One region of the Streptomyces sp. NPDC088254 genome, then DNA from elsewhere that is predicted to be linked to it. Evidence: riboswitches for the same ligand, from Rfam matches in the RefSeq annotation. Region 1 holds a riboswitch; each other region holds the start of a gene.
The links. Region 1 has a riboswitch for cobalamin ahead of ACIOC0_RS03290 (DUF4430 domain-containing protein). Riboswitches for the same ligand answer to the same signal wherever they lie in the genome.
Positions count from the first base shown of each region.

Region 1 (7,103 bases):
CACGCGGCTACTGCTGCGCACCGCGGAGAACGCTCGCGTCCTGCCGGTCGCCGCGCTGCTCGGCGCCGTCTTCCTTCTGTGGGCCGACCTGGCGGCCCGCATGGTCATCGCCCCGGCCGAACTGCCCGTGGGGGTGGTCACCGCGCTGTGCGGCGGCCCGGTTTTCCTGTGGCTGCTCATCAGACGCGGTGGTTCGGCCGCCACGGGGCTCGGCGGGGGAGGAGCACTGTGAACGAGCCGAAGCCGGCCCGGCTGTCGATCGACGGACTCGATGTGACGCTGTCCGGTGTCCCCGTGCTGCGTGACATCGACCTACGTGTGGACGCCGGCGAGGTGCTGGGCGTGGTCGGGCCCAACGGAGCCGGCAAGAGCACCCTTCTGCGCTGCCTGTACCGGGCCCTCACCCCGGACACCGGCACGGTGCTCGTGGACGACGCCGACCTTCTCGCCATGGACGCCGCAACGTCGGGCCGCCAGACCGCCGCGCTCCCCCAGGAGTCCGAGCCGATCTCGGGGCTGCGGGTCCGCCGGGTCGTCCTGCTCGGTCGTACGGCCTACCTGCGCACCTGGGAGAACCCCACCGCAAGGGACCACTGGATCGCCGAGGAGGCCATGCGCCGGGTCGGAGCGCTGGGGCTCGCCGACCGTGACATCGGCACCCTGTCCGGCGGCGAACGCCAACGCGTGCTGCTGGCCCGCGCCCTGACCCAGCAGCCCCGGGTCCTCGTCCTCGACGAACCCCTCAACCACCTCGACATACGACACCAGCTGGACGCACTCCTCACCGTGCGGGAGCTGGGCGTCACCACCGTACTCGCCGTCCACGACCTCGACCTGGCGCTGCGCTACTGCGACCGGTTGTGCGTCCTCGCCGGAGGAACGGTCGTCGCGGCGGGCCCACCCCGGGAGGTGCTCCAGCCACCTCTCATGGCCGAGGTGTTCGGCGTTCGCGCACGGCAGGTCGAGATCGCTCCCGGGCGGCACGGTCTGTGGTGCGAGCCCCTGGACACCTCCGGCATGCCGGCCGTCGCCCACCCCTCGCAGGAGGAACCCGCGTGCTGACAGCCCTGCTCGCCCACGCCCGGCCCGGGTACCGATGGCTCGCGGCGTCGGTCACCCTCGGAGTGGCGGTGTCCGCCTGCTACATCGGGCAAGGTCTGCTGCTGACCCTCGCCGTGGACCGTGGCCTGCACGGTGATCTCACTGGGGCCGTCGTGGCCTGCTGTGGCGCGCTCGCTCTGACCGCCGTACGCGCGGCCCTGACCTGGGCGCGCGAGGTCACGGCGGCGCGCGGCGCCGAGCACGTCAAGACGGCACTGCGGCTGCGTCTGTACCGGCATCTGATCACCCTCGGTCCCGGCTACACGACCAGGCAACGCACGGGAGCCGTGCTCACCACGCTCCAGGACAGCGTGGACGCCCTGGACCGGTTCGTCAGCATCTTCCTGCCCCAGGTGCTCATCTCCGTCATCGGTCTCGTGGGCATCGTCGCGGTTCTCACCGCGATCGACCCGCACGTGGCCCTGCTCGTGGCAGTCACAGCCGTCCTGGCCGGAGCCACGCCGCGGCTGCTGCGGCACCGCGTACGCCGTCTGAGAACGGACTACATGCGCGGCTGGCGCGGCCTGAGCGCCGACTACCTGGACGCCGTACAGGGACTGGCCGCGCTCAAGGCCGTCGGGGCACACCAGCCCTTCGCCACCCGACTCGTCCGCAGCGCCTGGGACTTCTACCGCTCCTCGCTCCGCTTCACGCAGATCGCCACCGTGTCCGCCGGCCTCGTCGGGTTCTTCGCCGCCCTCGGCACTTCCGCCGCCGTCGGGCTGGCAGCCTGGCAGTACGCCGCCGGAAGCCTGAGCCTGTCCGCCGTCTTCGCCGTCCTGCTGCTGTCCCGCGAGGCGTTCCGCCCGGTGACCGATCTCATGACGGCCTTCCACGCCGGACAGACGGCCCTGCCCGCCCACGAGGCGATCCGTGAACTGCTCGAAACCCGGCCGACGGTCGCCGACAGCGGGACACTGCGGGTTGCCGACCCTGACACGGCACCCCGAGTCGTCTTCGACGACGTCCACTACGCGTACCCCGGCCAGGACAGCCCGGCCCTCGACCACGTCAGCCTCACCCTGGAGGCTGGAACGACCACCGCCGTGGTCGGCCCCTCCGGCGCCGGAAAGTCCACCCTGGCACGTCTGCTGCTGCGTTTCGCCGACCCCGACCGCGGCACCATCACCGCAGACGGCCTCGACCTGCGTGAGACGCCCCTGGCCGACTGGCACGCACGGATCGCCGTCGTCTCCCAGGACGTGTTCCTCTTCCACGGTACTGTCCGCGACAACATCGCTTTCGGCCGTGCGGGGGCCTCGCGCAGTGACATCGAGGACGCGGCCCGCGCCGCTCACGCCCACGACTTCATCACCGCCCTGCCCGACGGCTACGACACGATCATCGGCGAACGCGGCATGCGCCTGTCCGGCGGGCAGCGTCAGCGCCTGGCCGTCGCCCGGGCTCTCGTCTCCGACGCACCGCTGCTCATCCTCGACGAGGCCACGTCCAGCGTCGACATCGCCGCAGAAAAGGCCGTCGTAGACGCTCTGGAGAAACTCCGTGCCGGACGCACGGTCCTCGTGATCGCCCATCGGCTGTCCACCGTCGCAGGCGCCGACCACCTCGTCGTCCTCACCGACGGGCACATCGCGGAAGCCGCCGCACCCACCGAGCTACTCAGCCGGGACGGGGCCTACGCCAGACTCATCGCCCGGCAGCGCGAGGGAGCCGTCTGATGACCTCCACGTCCGGATCCGAGACGACCACCGCACCACAAGGTCAACGCGCCGCCCTTCGCACACTGCTGCGACCTGAACGCGCACGCCTGCTCGGCGCCATCGGCTGTGGACTGCTCGACCAGGCTCTGGCCCTCACCGCGGCCCTCGTCGGTGCTCACCTGATCGGCAGGGCGCTGTCCGGCGCGGCTCCCGGCGACCTCACGCCGGCCCTATGGCTCCTGGCCGCCTTGGTCCTCCCCAAGGTCCTCGCCGCCTGGGCCGAGTCCTACCTCGCGCACGACCTCGCCTTCCGTGTCCTGGCCGACCTGCGCGACCGCTGCTACCGGTCCCTGGCCGCCCTCACCCCCGGCTACCTGCTGCGCCGTCGCTCCGGGGACATCGGAGCCACCGCGATGGCCGACGTCGAACTCCTCGAGCTGTTCTTCGCCCACAGCCTCAGCCCACTTGTCGTCGCCGGCTCCGTACCGCCCGCCTGCCTCATCGCGGCGTTCGTCCTGCACCCGATGGTCGGCGCAGCGCTGCTCCCCGCGATCATCCTCATGGCCACCGTGCCGTTCTGGCTGCGTCGTCGCTCCGCCGACCAGGGCCGACGCATGCGCGAGGCCACCGGTGAAGCCGCCGCGGAAACCGTCGACGCTGTGCAGGGGCTGGCCGAGACCATGGTCTTCGCCCGCCAGGAGACGCAGATCGAGCGCCTGCGCCAGGCCACCATGCAGCTGGGCCGAGCCACCCTTGCCCACCGGTCGCGCGGAGGCATCGAAAAGGCCGCTGGTGACGCCATCGCCGCCGTTGGCCTCGTCGCTGTCCTGCTCACCTCCCTGGCCCTCGTCCACAACGGCCACCTGGAGACGAGCCGGATCCCCATCGCGGCCGTCCTCGGCGGTTTCACCTTCCTCCCTCTGATGACCCTGGTCGACACCTGGCGCGAACTCGCCTCGGTCCGAGCCGCGGCCACCCGTCTCACCGACATCGTCACCGCACGGCCGGACGTCACCGACCAGTCGAGCGAGAACGCCACACCGAGCGGGGCGATCGAGCCCACCGTGACCTTCGAAGACGTCTGCTTCCGTTACGCCCCCGACCTGCCGGATGCGGTGCACGGCGTGTCCTTCTCCCTCCCCGCCGGATCCACGATCGCACTCGCCGGCCACTCCGGCGCCGGCAAGAGCACCTGCGCGTCGCTCCTCCTGCGCCATTGGGATCCCGGCACCGGAACGATCAGCGTCGGTGGCCACGACCTGCGCACTCTCCCCCTGTCCCTGCTGCACCGGCTGATCGTCGCGGTACCGCAGGACACGTATCTCTTCAACATGAGCATCCGCGACAACATCCGCGTCTCCCGCCCCGACGCCGACGACGCGGAAGTAGAGCGCGCCGCCCGTGCCGCCCACGCCCACGACTTCATCGTCGACGACCTGCCGAACGGGTACGACACCCAGGCCGGCGAACGCGGCGCGCACCTCTCCGGCGGACAACGCCAGCGCATCGCCATCGCCCGCGCGCTGCTGACCGAAGCCCCCGTCCTCGTCCTCGACGAAGCCGTCTCCAACCTGGATGCCGAAAGCGCGGCGGCTGTCGACCGCGCGCTCCGCACTACTGGGACAGACCGCACCACCCTGGTCGTCGCGCACCGTCCCTCCACCCTCCGCGCCGCCGACACGGTCGTCCTCCTCGCAGAAGGCCAGGTCATCGATATCGGTGCCCATGACGAACTTCTCGCCCGCTGCACGCACTACCGGCGCCTGCTCAGCGAGCAGCCGCACCACCCGGCTGAGGGACGAGTGGCGCGAAGTGTGTGATCGAGCGTGCCGTCACCCGACCGCGGCGCATGGTCATTGCGGGCAGTCATTCAGCCAATATCAGAAAGTCCGATGTGGGCTCGTCGAATCGCCATAGTATGAGGGCAGTTCGCCTGTGCTTTGGTACACGCGAGCCGTCAGCACGACAACCGCATAGGCGCGCGACTGGGGGAAGCCGGTGGAAGTCCGGCGCTGACCTGCAACCGTGTGCGGCCGTAGGGCCGTGAGTCGGGATACCCGGCGCGTGCCGTGAACCGCTTCCCACTGTCATGGTCTGCAGCGCGAAGCCGAGAGCCTCGTTCGGGTCGCACTGGGTCGGTGCCGTCAAGCCGTCGTACACCACGGTGGTGGACCACACGCTCCGGTGATTTCCGTCCGCACGGCGATGGGCTGCGGGCCACCCCATCAGGAAGGCTCCAGCCTTGCACCGTACATCCGCACGCCGCAGCCTGATCGCCGCGACCGCTCTCGGACTCGCGCTCGCCTCCGCTCCGGCGGTTGCCCAGGCCGAGAGCACGCCCGGTACGAACGCTCCCGTCAAGGTGACCCTCACCGTGCAGGGCCCGGACGGCCTGCTGTTCAAGGGGAAGATCAGAACCCGAGGTCATGAGGTCACCACCGCGACCGGTGGCACGCACAGATGCGACGGCACCAACGGCGGCGCCAACCCCTCCGCCGTGCCGACGCCGACCGCGGCCCTCGACGACGCTGCACGCAAACGGCACTTCACCTGGGACGGCACCTGGTACGCGTCGTTCGACGACTACTCGGTCGACACCATCAAGAACGTGAGCGGTGGTGGCAGCGCCTACTGGAACATCTCGGTCAACGGCACGTCCACCCCGGTGGGCGGTTGCCAGTTCAAGCTGAACGCCGGCGACAAGGTGGCGTTCACCTGGACAGCGTTCTGACCCTTGTTCCTTCGTCACCGGTCAGGGAACGGACGTGCCTCGGCCGGTGTGACCGGCTCTCCGGTCCGTACGTTGTGCAGGACATGGGCGAGTACCTCGGCTCCGCGCACCACCCGTGGCCCCGGGCGGTTGAAGTAGGCGGGGCCGTCCAGCACCCACACCCGGCCGGACCGTACGGCGGGCAGATCCGGCCAGCCCGGTAGCCCTGTGAGCAACGTGCTTTCCCGCAGCGTGCGTTCGGGTGGGAAGCCGCACGGCAGGACAACGACCACGTCCGGCTGCGCGGCGCGCACCGCCTCCCAGGTCATCGGCTTGGTGTGCTCGCCCGGCCTTGCGAGCAGAGGTTCACCGCCGGCCGTCGTGACCTGCTCGGGCACCCAGTGCCCGGCGGGCCACAGCGGGTCGAGCCACTCGATCGCTACCACGCGCGGCCGCTGACGTCCTGCGACCGTTGCGCGCACCTGGTCCAGGCGGGCCGCCATCGCCGCCCGCTTCTGCTCGGCGAGCCCGCGTACGCCGAGCAGCTCGCCCACCGTGACCAGGCAGTCCAGGACGTCGTCGAGTGTGCGCGGCTCCAGGCTGAGGACCTGGGTGTCCGCGTCGAGCAGTCGTACCGTGCGGCTGACCTTCTCGTACGAGACGGCGCACACGTCGCAGAGATCCTGGGTGAGGATCACGTCGGGGCGCAGGGTCGCGAGTGCTTCCGTGTCGAGCGTGTACAACGACGAACCGGAGTGCGCCGAGCCACCGACGGCGTCGGAGATCTCCCTGCTGGTGAGTGCCTCCTGGTCCAGGTCCGCGCCGGTCACCACGGGTACCGACGCGACCTCGCCCGGTGGCCAGTCGCACTCGTGGGTGCGGCCGACCAGCTGGTCCGTCAGTCCGAGTTCGGCGACGATGTCGGTCGCGGCGGGCAGCAGGGAGACGATGCGCATACCTCGACTCTGGGTCCCGCCGCGCCGACAGGACTGGTGTCAGGCGCCCCAGCGTACGGCGATCGTGTCACCGACGCCGACGACCGTGCCCCGCGTGGCGGCGGTGAACGCCGAGCCGTCGATGCTGACCTTCCACGTGTTGGATCCGCTGTTGGCCTTGCCGTTGACGGCGGTGATGATTCCGGTGCCGGAGGACGGAGTGACACTCGTGACGCAGCCGGACGGCGTGGCGGCGCTCGTGGCCGCGTCGAGGACCGCACCCAGCGTGGTCGTCGAGCCGGCCGGGGTGAGGGCGACGGAGCAGACCTTCAGGCCACCCGCGCCGTCGTCCACGGTGAGCGCCAGCTTCGTGGCCGTACCTGAGGTGAGGGAGGACTGGGCCACCCACTGCGGCGCACCCGGAGTCGTGGGAACCGGCGGGGTAGCCGTGAAGCCGCCGCCGGCCACGGCCCGCAGTCCGTCGATCGACGCGTACGCCGTCGGCGCGGTGTCGGAGGGCAGGTACTTGAAGCCACCGCCCGGGTTGAACTGCTGAGCGATCAGGAAGTCCACCGGTGTCTTGCCCATCGAGGTGAGGAAGTCACCGGTCTGTGGGTTGATGCCGCAGGCGTTCAGGCCGGAGACGGCCCAGCCGTTGGAGTCGGTGTTGACGCCGAACATCGCGTTGAAGGCACC
Region 1 is NZ_JBIURQ010000001.1:708,845-715,947, forward strand. It holds gene ACIOC0_RS03270 (FecCD family ABC transporter permease) at 1-232, shown strand, start outside; gene ACIOC0_RS03275 (ABC transporter ATP-binding protein) at 229-1,062, shown strand; gene ACIOC0_RS03280 (ABC transporter ATP-binding protein) at 1,056-2,780, shown strand; gene ACIOC0_RS03285 (ABC transporter ATP-binding protein) at 2,780-4,582, shown strand; cobalamin riboswitch at 4,698-4,842, shown strand; gene ACIOC0_RS03290 (DUF4430 domain-containing protein) at 5,005-5,493, shown strand; gene ACIOC0_RS03295 (cobalamin-binding protein) at 5,508-6,428, opposite strand; gene ACIOC0_RS03300 (hypothetical protein) at 6,468-7,103, opposite strand, start outside.

Region 2 (7,103 bases), on a different contig from region 1:
AGGGGGTGGTGCCGGTCTCCTGCTGGAAGCGGCGGGCGAAGGTGCGCGGCGACATGTGCGCGCGGGCCGCGAGCTGCTCGACCGTGACGTCCTCGTCGAGGTGCCGCTCCATCCAGACCAGCTCCTCGCCGACGGTGTCGCACGACGAGCGGGGCAGTGGCCGTTCGATGTACTGGGCCTGGCCGCCGTCCCGGTGCGGCGGCACGACCATCCGGCGGGCGATCCCGTTGGCGACCTCGGGCCCCTGCTCCTTGCGCACGATGTGCAGACAGGCGTCGATGCCGGCGGCCGTGCCGGCCGAGGTGATGACCGGGTCGTCGTCGACGTAGAGCACGTCCGGCTCGACGGCCGTGCGCGGGTACTGCCGGGCCAGCTGCTCCGCGTGCCGCCAGTGCACCGCGCACCGCCGGCCGTCCAGGAGCCCGGCCGCGGCCAGGACGAACGCGCCCGAGCAGACGCTGAGCACCCGGGTTCCCCGGTCGACGGCCCGGCGCAGCGCGTCGAGCAGCTCGGGCGGGAACTCCCGGGCGGCGTAGGTGTCCCCGGCCGGCACGGCGATCAGGTCGGCGCTCTCCAGCCGTTCCAGGCCGTGTTCGGTACGCAGGGTGAAGCCCGCGTGGGTCGACAGCGTCGGCCCCTCGGCCGAGGCGACCGCGAAGTCGTAGACCGGCAGCCCGTCGTCGCTGCGGTCGATGCCGAACACCTCGCAGACCACACCGAGTTCGAAGGGGTGCACACCGTCGAGGAGGACCGCGGCCACGTTCTTCAGCATGCGGCCAGTGTGCCCCGGAATCCGGCTGGAGGGGACGGGGAAGTGGCAGGAAATCGAAGCCATGCGGCAGTCCTGCCACTGTCAGGAGTGTCAGCCACGCACGATGCTTACCTCATGAACGCACTCACCGCTTACCTCCCGGTCCTCGTCCTGTTCCTCCTCCTCGCGGGTCCGGCGTTCGTGGGACTGGCCCACGAACGCCGGATCGACCGTCAGCTGAAGGCTCAGAAGGCTCAGAAGTCCTCGTCCAGGTCGACCGTGCCCTCCACGGCCACCTGGTACGCCGAGGCCCGGCGCTCGAAGAAGTTGGTCAGCTCCTGAACGCCCTGGAGCTCCATGAAGGAGAAGGGGTTCTCCGAGCCGTACACCGGGGCGAAGCCGAGCCGGATCAGCCGCTGGTCCGCGACGCACTCCAGGTACTGGCGCATCGAGTCGGTGTTCATGCCCGGCAGGCCGTCGCCGCACAGGTCGCGGGCGAACTGCAGCTCGGCCTCGACGGCCTCCGACAGCATGTCGGTGACCTGCTGCCTCAGCTCGTCGTCGAAGAGCTCCGGCTCCTCCTTGCGGACCGTGTCCACCACGTCGAAGGCGAAGCTCATGTGCATGGTCTCGTCGCGGAACACCCAGTTGGTGCCGGTGGCCAGGCCGTGCAGCAGACCCCGGCTGCGGAACCAGTAGACGTACGCGAAGGCGCCGTAGAAGAACAGGCCCTCGATGCACGCGGCGAAGCAGATCAGGTTCAGCAGGAAGCGGCGCCGGTCGGCCTGGGTCTCCAGCCGGTCCAGCTTCTCGACCGAGTCCATCCACTTGAAGCAGAACCCGGCCTTCTCCCGGATGGAGGGGATGTTCTCCACCGCCGCGAAGGCGGCCGCGCGGTCCTCCGGGTCGGGGAGGTAGGTGTCCAGCAGTGTCAGATAGAACTGGACGTGCACGGCCTCCTCGAAGAGCTGGCGCGACAGGTACAGGCGCGCCTCCGGGGAGTTGATGTGCTTGTAGAGCGTCAGCACCAGGTTGTTCGCCACGATCGAGTCGCCTGTCGCGAAGAAGGCGACCAGCCGGCCGATGAGGTGCTGCTCGGCCGGCGACAGCTTCGTGAGGTCGGCCACGTCCGAGTGGAGGTCGACCTCCTCCACTGTCCAGGTGTTCTTGATGGCGTCCCGGTAGCGCTCGTAGAAGTCCGGGTAGCGCATGGGGCGCAGAGTCAGCTCGAAGCCGGGGTCGAGAAGGTTCTGGGTCATAGCAGTCGGCGCGAAGCGCCGTCCTCCAGGGGTGGTGGTCGGGTGGCGGGTGGGAATTACTGGCAGGCCTCGCAGGACTCGGGGTTTTCCAGGGAGCAGGCGACGGCGTCTTCGGCGGGCGTCTGCTGGACGGGGACGGTCTTCGCGGGCTGGCCCTGGGAGCCGGCCGCGCGGGCGATACGGGTCGCCGGGCGCGAGCGCAGGTAGTACGTGGTCTTCAGGCCCGACTTCCATGCGTACGCGTACATCGAGGAGAGCTTGCCGATCGTCGGCGTCTCCAGGAACAGGTTCAGCGACTGCGCCTGGTCCAGGTACGGGGTGCGGGCGGCGGCCATGTCGATCAGGCCGCGTTGCGGGATCTCCCACGCCGTGCGGTACAGGGCGCGCACGTCGGCCGGGATCCACGCGAAGTCCTGCACCGAGCCGCCCGACTCGCGCAGCGCCTCACGTGTGCGGGCGTCCCAGACGCCCAGCGCCTTGAGGTCCTGCACCAGGTAGGAGTTGACCTGCAGGAACTCGCCGGACAGCGTCTCGCGCTTGAACAGGTTGGACACCTGCGGCTCGATGCACTCGTAGACGCCCGCGATCGAGGCGATCGTCGCGGTCGGCGCGATGGCGAGCAGCAGGGAGTTGCGCATGCCGACGGAGGCGATCCGCTCGCGCAGGGCCGCCCAGCGCTCCGGCCAGGTGAACTCCACGCCGTAGTGGTCGGGGTGCAGCACCCCGCGTGCCGCGCGGGTCTTGTCCCAGGCGGGCAGCGGGCCGTTCCGCTCGGCGAGGTCGGCGGAGGCCTCGTACGCGGCGAGCATGATCCGCTCGGCGATGCGCGTGGAGAGCGCCTTGGCCTCGGGGGAGTCGAAGGGCAGCCGCAGCTTGAAGAAGACGTCCTGGAGGCCCATCGCGCCCAGGCCCACCGGACGCCAGCGGGCGTTGGAGCGGCCCGCCTGCTCGGTGGGGTAGAAGTTGATGTCGACGACGCGGTCGAGGAAGGTGACCGCCGTGCGGACGGTGCCGTCCAGCCGCTCCCAGTCGATGTCGCCGGTCGCCGTGTCGACGAACGCGCCCAGGTTGACCGACCCCAGGTTGCAGACCGCCGTCTCCCCGTCGTCGGTGACCTCCAGGATCTCCGTGCACAGGTTGGAGGAGTGCACGACGTGCCCCGGCTCGGCCGTCTGGTTGGCGGTGCGGTTGGCGGCGTCCTTGAAGGTCATCCACCCGTTGCCGGTCTGCGCGAGGGTGCGCATCATCCGGCCGTACAGCTCGCGGGCCGGAATGGTCTTCTTCGCCAGACCCTCCGCCTCGGCCTTGCGGTAGGCGGCGTCGAACTCATCGCCCCACAGGTCGACCAGCTCCGGCACGTCGGCGGGGGAGAACAGCGACCACTCGGCGTCCGCGTTCACACGGCGCATGAACTCGTCCGGGATCCAGTGCGCCAGGTTGAGATTGTGCGTACGGCGGGCGTCCTCACCGGTGTTGTCCCGCAGCTCCAGGAACTCCTCGATGTCGGAGTGCCAGGTCTCCAGGTAGACCGCCGCCGCGCCCTTGCGCCGGCCGCCCTGGTTCACGGCGGCGACCGACGCGTCCAGCGTCTTCAGGAACGGGACGATGCCGTTGGAGTGCCCGTTGGTGCCGCGGATCAGCGAACCCCGGGAGCGGATGCGGGAGTACGACAGCCCGATGCCGCCGGCGTGCTTGGAGAGGCGGGCGACCTGGTGGTACCGGTCGTAGATGGAGTCCAGCTCGTCCAGCGGGGAGTCGAGGAGGTAGCAGGACGACATCTGGGGGTGCCGCGTACCGGAGTTGAAGAGGGTGGGGGAGGACGGCAGATAGTCGAGGCGGCTCATCAGGCCGTACAGCGCGGCGACTTCGTCGACCGAGCGGGGGGTGTCGTCCTCGGCGAGACCGGCGGCGACGCGCAGCAGGAAGTGCTGGGGCGTCTCGACGACCTTGCGGGTGATCGGGTGGCGCAGCAGGTAGCGGCTGTGCAGGGTGCGCAGCCCGAAGTAGCCGAAGCGGTCGTCGGCCTCCGTGTCGACCAGCGCGTCGAGGCGGCGGCCGTGGAGGCGGGCGAACTCGGCGGTGCGGTCGGCGATCAGGCCCTCGCGGTGGCCCACGGCGATGGACTCGGTGAACGAGGTGACGCCCTGTGAGGCGGCCTCGGCGCGGATGCCGATGGTCAGCAGCCGGGCGGCCAGCCGGGAGTAGGCGGGGTCCTCGGAGATCAGGCCCGCGGCGGCCTCCGTGGCCAGTTCGCGCAGCTCCGCGAGGACCTCCTCGTGGCTGCCCCGGGCGGAGCGGCCGCGCAGTGCGGCGGCGGCGACCCGTCCGGGGTCGGCGGCGGGCAGGTCGGCGGTCAGCTCGGTCAGGGTCCGCAGCAGTGCGGCGCCGGGACCGTCGTCCTCCACGGGGGTGACTGCTGAAGCCGGACCGGCTGGCGCGATGGTCACGTGGGGCTCTCCCTCGCTCGGCGGGGCCTGGCGGAGGGCAGGGGCAGCACGCGAGCGCGCACGGCGTCGCGTCCACCGGCCCACTCCGCGAGGCCCGGACGTCGGGCGTCCGGACCGGATGGGCCGGACGCGCTGCCGGCAGGTCCTCGGACTGGACTGGCGTGCGGTGATGCACGAGTACACCGTTGCGGGACAGTTCCGGATTCGCACCGGATTCCCCTGCGGCGACAGCGAGCACGAGCATACATCTTGTGCTCACCCGCCACGCCACCCCCAGATGTTGTGTCGCGGCGGCTCCAGAGCGTCAGCCGGCAGGTGAGGAGAGTGATCCGGTCCAGGTGGCGTGCGGATTCCGGCGGGACCGGAGAAGGCGAGCGCCCCCGCCCCGGCGCCGCTGCCGGGGCGGGGGCGCTCGCCCCGCGTCAGTGGCTCGTACCCGCCGTCGCCGGCGGGAGCTCCACCTGCACGCCCGGGTCGCCCGCGTCCGCCGTGTAGTCCGCCGGGGACGTCTCGTCGACGCCGTCGGGGGCCTTCACAGCCTTCAGGGCGAACGTCAGGACCACCGTGACGACGACGTTGAGCACGAACGCCGTCAGACCGATGTAGCCGATCTCGCCGATGCCGGGGATCTCCTTGGCGGAGCCGCCGAAGTGCTTCTGCGTCGGGGAGGCGACGCCGTACGCGGCGAGGGTGCCGTAGACCATGCCCACCGCCCAGCCGGCGAGCAGCGCCCACCGGTGGAACCAGCGGGTGAACAGACCGCCGACCAGGGCCGGGAAGGTCTGCAGGATCCAGATGCCGCCCAGCAGCTGGAAGTTGATGGCGACCGTCTTGTCCATGGTGAGGACGAAGACCAGCGCGCCCACCTTCACCAGCAGGGACACGATCTTGGAGACCCGCGTCTCCTCCTTCGGTGTGGCGTCCGGCTTGATGAAGTCCTTGTAGATGTTGCGGGTGAACAGGTTCGCCGCCGCGATCGACATGATGGCCGCCGGGACCAGCGCGCCGATGCCGATCGCCGCGAAGGCCACGCCCGCGAACCAGTCCGGGAACATGTCCTCGAACAACTGCGGGATCGCCAGCTGCCCGTTGGTGACCTTGACGCCGGCCGCGATGGCCATGAAGCCCAGCAGTGCGAGCAGCCCGAGCATCAGGGAGTACAGCGGCAGGATCGTGGTGTTGCGCCGGATCACCTCACGGCTGCGCGAGGACAGCGTCGCGGTGATCGAGTGCGGGTACATGAACAGCGCCAGCGCGGAGCCCAAGGCCAGCGTGGCGTACGTCCACTGGCCCGCCTCGGCCGGCGCCAGGGCCCCGCGCGGCTTGCCGGTCGCGGGGTTGGTCTGGCTGAACGCGTCGCCCGCCCTGGCGAACACCTCGTCGAAACCGCCCAGTTTGATCGGGATGTAGATGATCGCCACCGCGATGACGATGTAGATCAGCGTGTCCTTCACGAACGCGATGAGCGCCGGGGCCCGCAGTCCCGAGGAGTAGGTGTACGCGGCCAGCACGCCGAACGCGATCAGCAACGGCAGGTCCTTGACGAACCAGTTGGTGTCCTCGCCGCCGCCGACGCCCATCACGTCCAGCACGGCCTGGATGCCGACGAGCTGGAGCGCGATGTACGGCATCGTGGCGAGGATGCCGGTCAGGGCGACCGCCAGCGACAGCCCCTTCGAGCCGAACCGGCCGCGCACGAAGTCCGAGGTCGTCACGTACCCGTGCTTGTGGGACACCGACCACAGCCGCGGCAGGAAGGTGAAGATCAGCGGGTACACCAGGATCGTGTAGGGCACCGCGAAGAAGCCCGCCGCACCCGCCGCGTAGATCGCCGCCGGGACGGCGACGAAGGTGTACGCGGTGTACAGGTCGCCGCCCAGCAGGAACCAGGTGACCCAGGTTCCGAACGACCGGCCGCCCAGGCCCCATTCGTCGAGGCTGTGCTCGTTCTCGGCCTTGCGCCAGCGCGCGGCCAGGAAGCCCATGACCGTGACGGCCAGGAAGAAGAAGATGAAGACGGCGAGCGCGACGCCGTTCACGCCGTCGTTCACTTCGCCGTACCCCCGTCCCGGCTCTTGCCGGCACCGCGGGAGCGCTGGTCACGCTGCCACAGCTTGTACGCGGTCATCGTGAGCGCGGTGGAGATCAGCACCCACAGCATCTGGTACCAGTAGAAGAAGGGGATCCCGGCGACCGCCGGTTCCACTTTGGCGTAAGAACCGACCCACAGCATCGCCACGAAGGGCGCGAACAAGCAGAGACCGATGACGACGCGCACGGGCGTCACCACCGGACCTCTCGACACCTCTGGGGCTTCCGACATTCAGGCCACTCCGTCCCCTTGTTGATCACCTGTGCAAACGCGCAGGCAATGTAGGTGACGGATAAAGCCCAGCGGAAGACCCCGTCCGGATATCGGTCCCAGTCTTCCCGCTGCGCCCGCGGTCAGTCCTGCGGCCGCTTCAGCCGTGCGACGAACTTGTAGCGGTCCCCCCGGTACACCGAGCGCACCCATTCCACCGGTTCGCCCTCCTTGTCCAGGGAGTGCCGGGAGAGCATCAGCATGGGCAGCCCCACGTCGGTGCCGAGCAGACCGGCCTCGCGCGGTGTGGCGAGGGAGGTCTCGATGGTCTCCTCGGCCTCGGC
Region 2 is NZ_JBIURQ010000013.1:181,579-188,681, reverse strand. It holds gene ACIOC0_RS33480 (GlxA family transcriptional regulator) at 1-772, opposite strand, end outside; gene ACIOC0_RS33475 (ribonucleotide-diphosphate reductase subunit beta) at 1,006-2,010, opposite strand; gene ACIOC0_RS33470 (ribonucleoside-diphosphate reductase subunit alpha) at 2,067-4,457, opposite strand; cobalamin riboswitch at 4,577-4,714, opposite strand; gene mctP (monocarboxylate uptake permease MctP) at 4,880-6,508, opposite strand; gene ACIOC0_RS33460 (DUF3311 domain-containing protein) at 6,505-6,780, opposite strand; gene ACIOC0_RS33455 (GntR family transcriptional regulator) at 6,903-7,103, opposite strand, start outside.
Region 2: another riboswitch for cobalamin. It lies ahead of ACIOC0_RS33470 (ribonucleoside-diphosphate reductase subunit alpha); the one in region 1 lies ahead of ACIOC0_RS03290 (DUF4430 domain-containing protein).

Region 3 (7,103 bases), on a different contig from region 1:
ACCCGACGGCGGTTACTGGATGCCGCTCTTCGTGGTCCTCGCCGACGGGACCGTCCTGGACGAGTCCCTGTGCGAGAAGATCCGCGACGCGATCCGCACCGGCGCCTCACCCCGCCATGTCCCCGACGAGATCCTCGCCGTGCCGGCCATCCCGCACACGAAGACCGGCAAGAAGCTCGAGGTCCCGGTCAAGCGCCTCCTTCAGGGCGCCCCCGCCGAACAGATCCTCAATCCCTCCGCGGTCGACAACCCCGCCCTGATCGCCTACTTCGCCGGCCTGGGGGCCGAACGCCGCCATGCCCGCCGCCCGCACACCCCCAAGGACGTCCCGTGATCCTCCCCGCCTCGCTGGCCTGTCTCATCGCGTTGATCTTCGCCTTGCTGGGCGCGGCCAAGGTTCTGGCCCTGGGCCCGATGCCCGAGCTGGCCGCCCACGCCGGCTTCACCACCGCGGCCTACCGGGTCATCGGCGGGCTGGAGCTGATGGGCGCCATAGGCGTTGCCCTCGGCCCGGTCGTACCGCTGTGCGGCGGCCTGGCCGGCTTCGGGCTGCTGATCCTGCTCGCCGGTGCCGTGATCACGCACGTACGCAAGGGCGACGGGCTGACCAAGCTCCTCCCCGCGGTGACATGCGCGGCCCTGGTCGCCTGGTATCTCGTGCTGCTCCCCGGCCTCTGACCGCTCCGGGGGCGCCGGAGGAAGCGCTGCACGCGCCGGCCCAGGTGCGCGGTCTCGTCGTCGATGGGGTGCTGAGCATCCCGCAGGGCGGGCGTTCCCCTCGTAGCCTTCGCAGAAGCGGGCAGGACCGATTCAGAGCGCCAGGCGCTGCCGGACCAAGGCGCAGAAGATCACTCCATGCGTCCGGTCGCAAGTCCACGTGCGACGTCATCGGAAAGATGTCACCACGGCCCGATGCGAAAGAACGTGCTGGTCAGGGCCAGCTTTCAGGTCCGGCCAGTCGGCTCCCCGACGCCCGGAGCGTCAAATGAGCGTCACGGGTGCTGCCGCAGCCCTGGCCTGATGTCGTTTCCGCCGGTCGGCGAGCGCAGTGGTCAGGTCGCCGAGGCGGCCGGGGTGAACATCCAGACCCTGCGCTACTACGAGCGGCGGGGCCTGCTTGCCGAGCCGAAACGCAGCGACGGCGGCCACCGCTTGTACGGCGAGGACGCGGTGACCGCGCTGCGGGTGATCAAGGCCGCCCAACGCCTCGGGTTCACGCTGGACGAGGTCGCCGAGCTTCTGGGGACCGTCCGCCACCGGCACGGCCGTCCCGTCGCGAGGCTCCAGGAGCGGGCCGCTGCCAAGCTCGCCGAGGTCGACGCGAAGATCGCCGACCTCACCACCATCCGCACCGCCCCGGCAGCGGCGGTCGAAGCCGGGTGCGACGACCTGACCGTATGCGCCGGAAGTACCTGCTGTCCCATCCCCTTCACCGCCCTCGCCGAGGAGAACCGCCATGCCGGCCCCTGCTGCTGACCCCGCCCTCCCCCACCGCGCCCCCAAGGCCCTGGGGGCCTGGCCGCCCTTGCGGGTGTTGTCGGGGCCGGGGCGGGGGTGGTGGTGGGCTGGCTGCCCGCCGCCGTCGTGCTGGCCGTGCCCGCCGCCGTCGTGCTGGCCGTGCTCGCCGCCGGGACCCGGTGGCTCGGCCGACGCCGCCACTCATGCTCCTGCGCGCCGAAGGCCGATGGTGAGAGCGGGTGCGGCTGCAAGGCGTCCGGAGACCCGCTGAAGATCGCGGGCGCGGGCCGCCGGTAGGGTCCGGCGGTATGACTGTCGCTCGTTCCGTTGCCCTGTTCGTCGTCGCCGCCCTCTTCGAGATCGGTGGCGCTTGGCTGGTGTGGCAGGGCATCCGCGAGCACAAGGGCTGGATCTGGATCGGCGCCGGTGTCCTCGCCCTGGGCCTGTACGGGGTGGTGGCCACCTTCCAGTCCGACGACAACTTCGGCCGCATCCTCGCCGCGTACGGCGGGATCTTCGTCGCCGGGTCGATCGCCTGGGGCATGATCGCCGACGGCTACCGCCCCGACCGGTACGACGTCGTCGGCGCCCTGGTCTGCCTCGCCGGCATGGCCGTGATCATGTACGCGCCCCGCAGCCACTGACCCGCGCCACGGACCCGGACCCCGACAGCGTGAGCCGCACCGTGCAACTTCCCACTCTGTCGCACTCCGGACGCAGCGGGGAGGCGAGCACCCTGGCCGTTCCAGGAATCCCCATCAGCCTGGCCCTCGTCGCGCACTTCGATCCGCTCCACCGGCACGTCGCGGCCGGCCGGTGCAGTGGTCACCCGCTCGCGGGCAAGTGGGGCGTTCGGGCAGTCGGGAAGCGTCAGCAACGTGATCCGCACTCTGCTGTCCTCCGAGCTCACCGCCTGTGGTCAGCACGTCGGACCTTCCAGTGCACTGGAAGGTCCAGGAGCCAAGACGGTGTACGCCAGCATGGGCTTCAGGCCGCTCGCCGCGTCCGGACCGAGATCGCGGCGGACGAGCCCTCAGGAACCTGGTCGGCGGTCCGGCCCTGCCCGTCTTCGGCTGCACGCCGCTCGCCTTCCGGAGGGCACGCGCCGCGCCCCTCCTCGGTAAGGCCGCGCCCCAAGGCAGTTCGTCGTCTGACGCCCCCAACGCTGCCCCTCGCAGTTGTGGCCGGTCCCACAAAAGTGGGTCTGGCGGGGCCGTAGCCGGTTCTGCGATGCTTCGGTCCGTCAAGCGACGGCGGAACGAGGAAGCCGGTGAGATTCCGGCACGGTACCGCCACTGTGTAGGGGGAGCGACTCCACCCATGGCCACCGCCCCGTCCGGGGCGGGAAGGCCGGAGAAGCTGTGATCCCGAGTCAGGAGACTCACGCCGTCGCACCTCGAAGTACGGGGCGGATTTCCCCAGGAGAGGCGGTGGCACCCATGTGCCTGCGTATGTGTGGTGGCAGCTTCGCGCTGCCTGTGGCCCTTCGGAGTCGGCCTGCCCGGCTTGACGCACGAGTCGGTTCTCTCAGCTTCTGACGACCTCCTCCCTCAGCGGGTTCCTTCCCATGCGCCGCACCACGCGCCCCGCCATGCCGGTGCGCACTGCCTACGCACGCCACCAGGAGTCACCGTGTCCGTACGTTCCGCCATGCCCGGCCACCGTCAGGTCGCCGCTGCGGCATTCCTCGCCGCCGCCTTCACGCTGACCGCGTGCGGCGGCGACTCCGGCCCACCCGCCGACGCCAAGGCCCAAGCCGCCGGCGAGGGCTGCATCAAGGACTTCGACCCGGCCAAGGACTACTTCCCGGTCAAGTCGACGGTGAAGCACGCCGAGAACTTCACGCTCCGGTACGAAAAGAGCTACCAGGTCCTCACCGTCAAAGAGCCCTTCCCCAAGGGGAAGCCCGAGTCGTACGTACTGGTCAAGTGCGGTGCTCCGAAGCCGAAGCTGACCGGCGAACTGGCGTCCGCACAGCAGGTCACCGTGCCCGTCAAGAGCCTGTACTCCGCCTCGACGACCCACCTGCCGCTGCTGACCGAGACCGGCACCCTGGACGTGCTGACCGGTGTCGCGAGCGCCACGGCCATCTCCTCCGCCGAGGTGATCGAGCGGGTGAAGGCCGGCAAGGTCACCGAGTACGCCAAGGACCGCACGCTCAACGCCGAGACGGTCATCGGCGCCAAGCCCGACGTGCTGATGACCCAGGGCACCGACGACCCTCAGTACCCGAAGCTGCGTCAGGCGGGCATCGCCGTGGTCGCCAACGCCGAGTGGCTGGAGGCCAGTCCGCTCGGGCGTGCCGAGTGGGTCAAGGCGATGGCCGCGCTCACCGGGGCGGAGAAGCGTGCGGGTGAGGTGTTCGACACCATCGAGGGCGATTACCGGAAGGTCGCAGAGAAGGGCGCGCAGGCGGTCAAGGCAGGCAAGGCCGTCGAGGTCCTGCCCGGCACGATGTACCAGGGCACGTGGTCCATGCCCGCCGGCGGTAGCTACGCCGCCCAGCTGATCAAGGACGCGGGCGGCACCTACCCGTGGGCCGGCGACGAGGGCACCGGCGGCCTCCAGCTCAACTTCGAGGCCGTGTACGCCAAGGGCGGCCAGGCTCCGGTATGGATCGCTGACCAGCAGTGGAAGTCCACCGCAGACGCCGTGAAGGCCGACAGCCGGTACGGGCAGCTGAAGGCGCTGTCCGGCGGTGCGGTCTGGACGAACACGAAGGCGCTCGGCCCCGGAGGGGGCAACGACTACTTCGAGCGCGGCGTGCTGCGCCCGGACCTGGTACTCGCCGACCTCTTCGCGCTGATGCACCCGGACCAAGCGAAGGGCCACACCTTCACCTTCTACCAGCCGGTGCCCAAGGCGTGACGACACACCCGGCAACCAAGGCGACCCCCGCTTCGGACGTCCCGCGGGCGATAGGCCCGGGACGACGGCGCCTAGCCGTCGTCCTCGCCCTCGCGGCCGGTACCGCCACACTGTTCATCCTCGCCGTCGCGACCGGCTCCCATCCTGTGCCGGTCGCGGAGGTGGTGCGGGTCCTGTTCGGCGGCACCGCCGAGGACCCGCGGTGGACCGTGATCGTCGAGCAGGTCAGACTGCCGCGCGCGCTGACCGCAACCGCAGTCGGTGCCGCCCTCGCGGTGGCCGGCGTACAGATGCAGACGCTGTTCCGCAACGCGCTGGCCGACCCGTTCTCCCTCGGGGTGAGTTCGGGCGCCAGCATGGGTGTGGCCGCCGTGGTGGTCGGCACAGGCGGCGTCACTGGCAGCTTCACCGGCGACCTGGCCGGGCTGGGGCGCGTGGGCGTCGTCATCGCGGCCTCGCTCGGCGCCGCCGCCGTCCTGGCCCTCGTCCTGCTGCTCTCCCGATGGGTGCGGTCGGCCGTCACCCTGCTCGTGATCGGAGTCATGATCGGCTCGGCCGCCACCGCGGTGGTCGGCGTGATGCTTGTCTACGCCCGGCCCGAGCGCGCCCAGCAGTTCGTCGTGTGGGGCCTGGGCAGCTTCGGCGCCACGACCTGGCCCGACCTCCACGTCATGCTGCCCGTCGTCGGCGCCGGCCTGCTGACCGCGCTGCTGACCGCCAAACGCCTCAACGCCCTGCTGCTCGGCGAGGACTACGCCCGCACCATGGGCCTGAACGTGCGGCGCAGCCGCGACCTCGCCCTGTTCGGCACAGCGCTGCTGGCGGGCGCGGCAACAGCGTTCTGCGGGCCGATCGCCTTCCTGGGCCTGGCCGTCCCACATCTGACGCGGGTGGCGCTGGGGACCTCGGACCACCGGGCACTGATCCCGGCGTCGATGCTCGCCGGGGCGTTCCTCGCGCTGGCGTGCGCGCTGCTGAGCCAGCCCCCGGGAACGGATTCCGTGCTGCCGCTCAATGCCGTCACCTCACTGTTCGGCGCCCCCATCGTCATCGCGTTCCTGATCCGCAGCCGTCGCGGCGTACAAGGAGTGGCCTCGTGACCGACACGATGACCGAACCCCTCACGGACGCGGCCGCTGTACCGGGCCGCCACGGCGGCCTCACCACCCAAGGGCTCGCTGTCGGCTATCGCACCCGGTCACCGCGCGGGCGCACAGCCGGCCGGTCCGTGCTGTCGGGACTGGACCTTCAGGCGCGGGCCGGTGAGCTGACCGTACTCCTCGGGCCCAACGGCGCGGGCAAGTCCACGCTGCTGCGGACCCTGTGCGGGCTCCTACCGCCGCTCGACGGCCGGATCCGGATCGGCGGCTGCGACCTCGCACAGACGTCGCCGACCGCGCTCGCCCGTCGGCTGGCGGTCGTCCTCACGGACCGGGTGGACCCCGGGCTGCTGTCCGTACGCGAACTGGCCGGCCTCGGCCGCCACCCGCACACCGGGTTCACCGGCCGCCTCACGGCCGCGGACGACGCGGTTGTCGAGTGGTCGCTGGAAGCAGTGGGCGCTGGACACCTGGCCGAACGGCCGGCTGCCGAACTCTCCGACGGCGAACGTCAACGCGTCCTGACCGCGCGCGCCCTCGCCCAGGAGCCCGACGTCGTCCTTCTCGACGAGCCGACCGCCTTCCTCGACGTCCCCTCACGAGTGGGTCTCACCGTACTGCTGCGCGACCTCGCCCGGAACAAGGGACTGACCGTCGTGGTCAGCACCCACGACCTGGAACTGGCCCTGCGGGTGGCCGACGCCGTTTGGCTCGTCGACCGCGAATCCCGCGTTCACTCCGGGGCGCCCGAGGACGTGATCCGCAGTGGTGCCGTCGCGGGGGCTTTCGACGCCGACCACCTCGCATTCGACCCGGTCTCCGGCACCTTCGGACTGCGCCGCACAGCACGCGCCGCAGTGACGGTGGACGCGCCGATCGATGTGCGCCCGCTCCTCGAACGCGCCCTCGCCCGGGAAGGACTGGCCGTCGCCGGGCCGGGCAGTTCGGCCGCAGCTCCCCGGCTGAGCTGGGACGGAGCAGACCGCCTCACCCTCACAGGACCGGACGGCCAGGTCGTCCGCGTCTGCGGCTTCCACGAGTTGACGCGGACGGTGCGGACGTGGTGACCGCGGCCCTCACCCCCGACACCTTGGCGTGGATCTCCACAATTGGCCCCTACTTCGCGGTGGCCACCGGCCCCCGCCCCGAGGCCCCCGGCTTTCGGCCGCTGACCGACCTGTACGCAGACCCGCATGCCCTGGAGGAATGCGTCCGGACCGTCTCCGGGCGGCTGGGCACCGACCAGCCCAGGGTGGCCGCGTCCACGCTGCACCTGGGCACCGCATCCCGGCTCTGGTCGATCGCCCTGGCCTGCGCCGCACTCTCCGGCCGCGTCCCCGATCTGGGGCCCGACCGGCTGTGGTGGCGCCTGCCCTCCTCCGGCCCCCTGGACCTTTGGCTGCCCGACCTGCAGGAACTGGACCAGGAACCGCATCCGGCCCTGCACCACACCGTCGCCGTCCAGAACCTCGTCCCCTGGGCCGACGCCGTACGACGCGTATCCGGCGTCTCCCCGCACACCCTGCGCGGCAACGCCGCTTCGGCGCTCATCGGAGCCCACCGCGTCCTGCTCGCCAGGGCAACGCACCCTCTCGTCCCCGTGGTGCCCCTCGTCCGCGCGCTGCTGGATCAACCGCCACTGGCAAGGGCCGGCCGGCTTCGCGTCACTCCCGCCGG
Region 3 is NZ_JBIURQ010000007.1:168,132-175,234, reverse strand. It holds gene ACIOC0_RS21480 (acetoacetate--CoA ligase) at 1-334, shown strand, start outside; gene ACIOC0_RS21475 (DoxX family protein) at 331-678, shown strand; gene ACIOC0_RS21470 (MerR family transcriptional regulator) at 1,021-1,476, shown strand; gene ACIOC0_RS21465 (hypothetical protein) at 1,561-1,755, shown strand; gene ACIOC0_RS21460 (YnfA family protein) at 1,767-2,102, shown strand; cobalamin riboswitch at 2,678-2,864, shown strand; gene ACIOC0_RS21455 (ABC transporter substrate-binding protein) at 3,091-4,326, shown strand; gene ACIOC0_RS21450 (FecCD family ABC transporter permease) at 4,323-5,426, shown strand; gene ACIOC0_RS21445 (ABC transporter ATP-binding protein) at 5,423-6,493, shown strand; gene ACIOC0_RS21440 ((2Fe-2S)-binding protein) at 6,487-7,103, shown strand, end outside.
Region 3: another riboswitch for cobalamin. It lies ahead of ACIOC0_RS21455 (ABC transporter substrate-binding protein); the one in region 1 lies ahead of ACIOC0_RS03290 (DUF4430 domain-containing protein).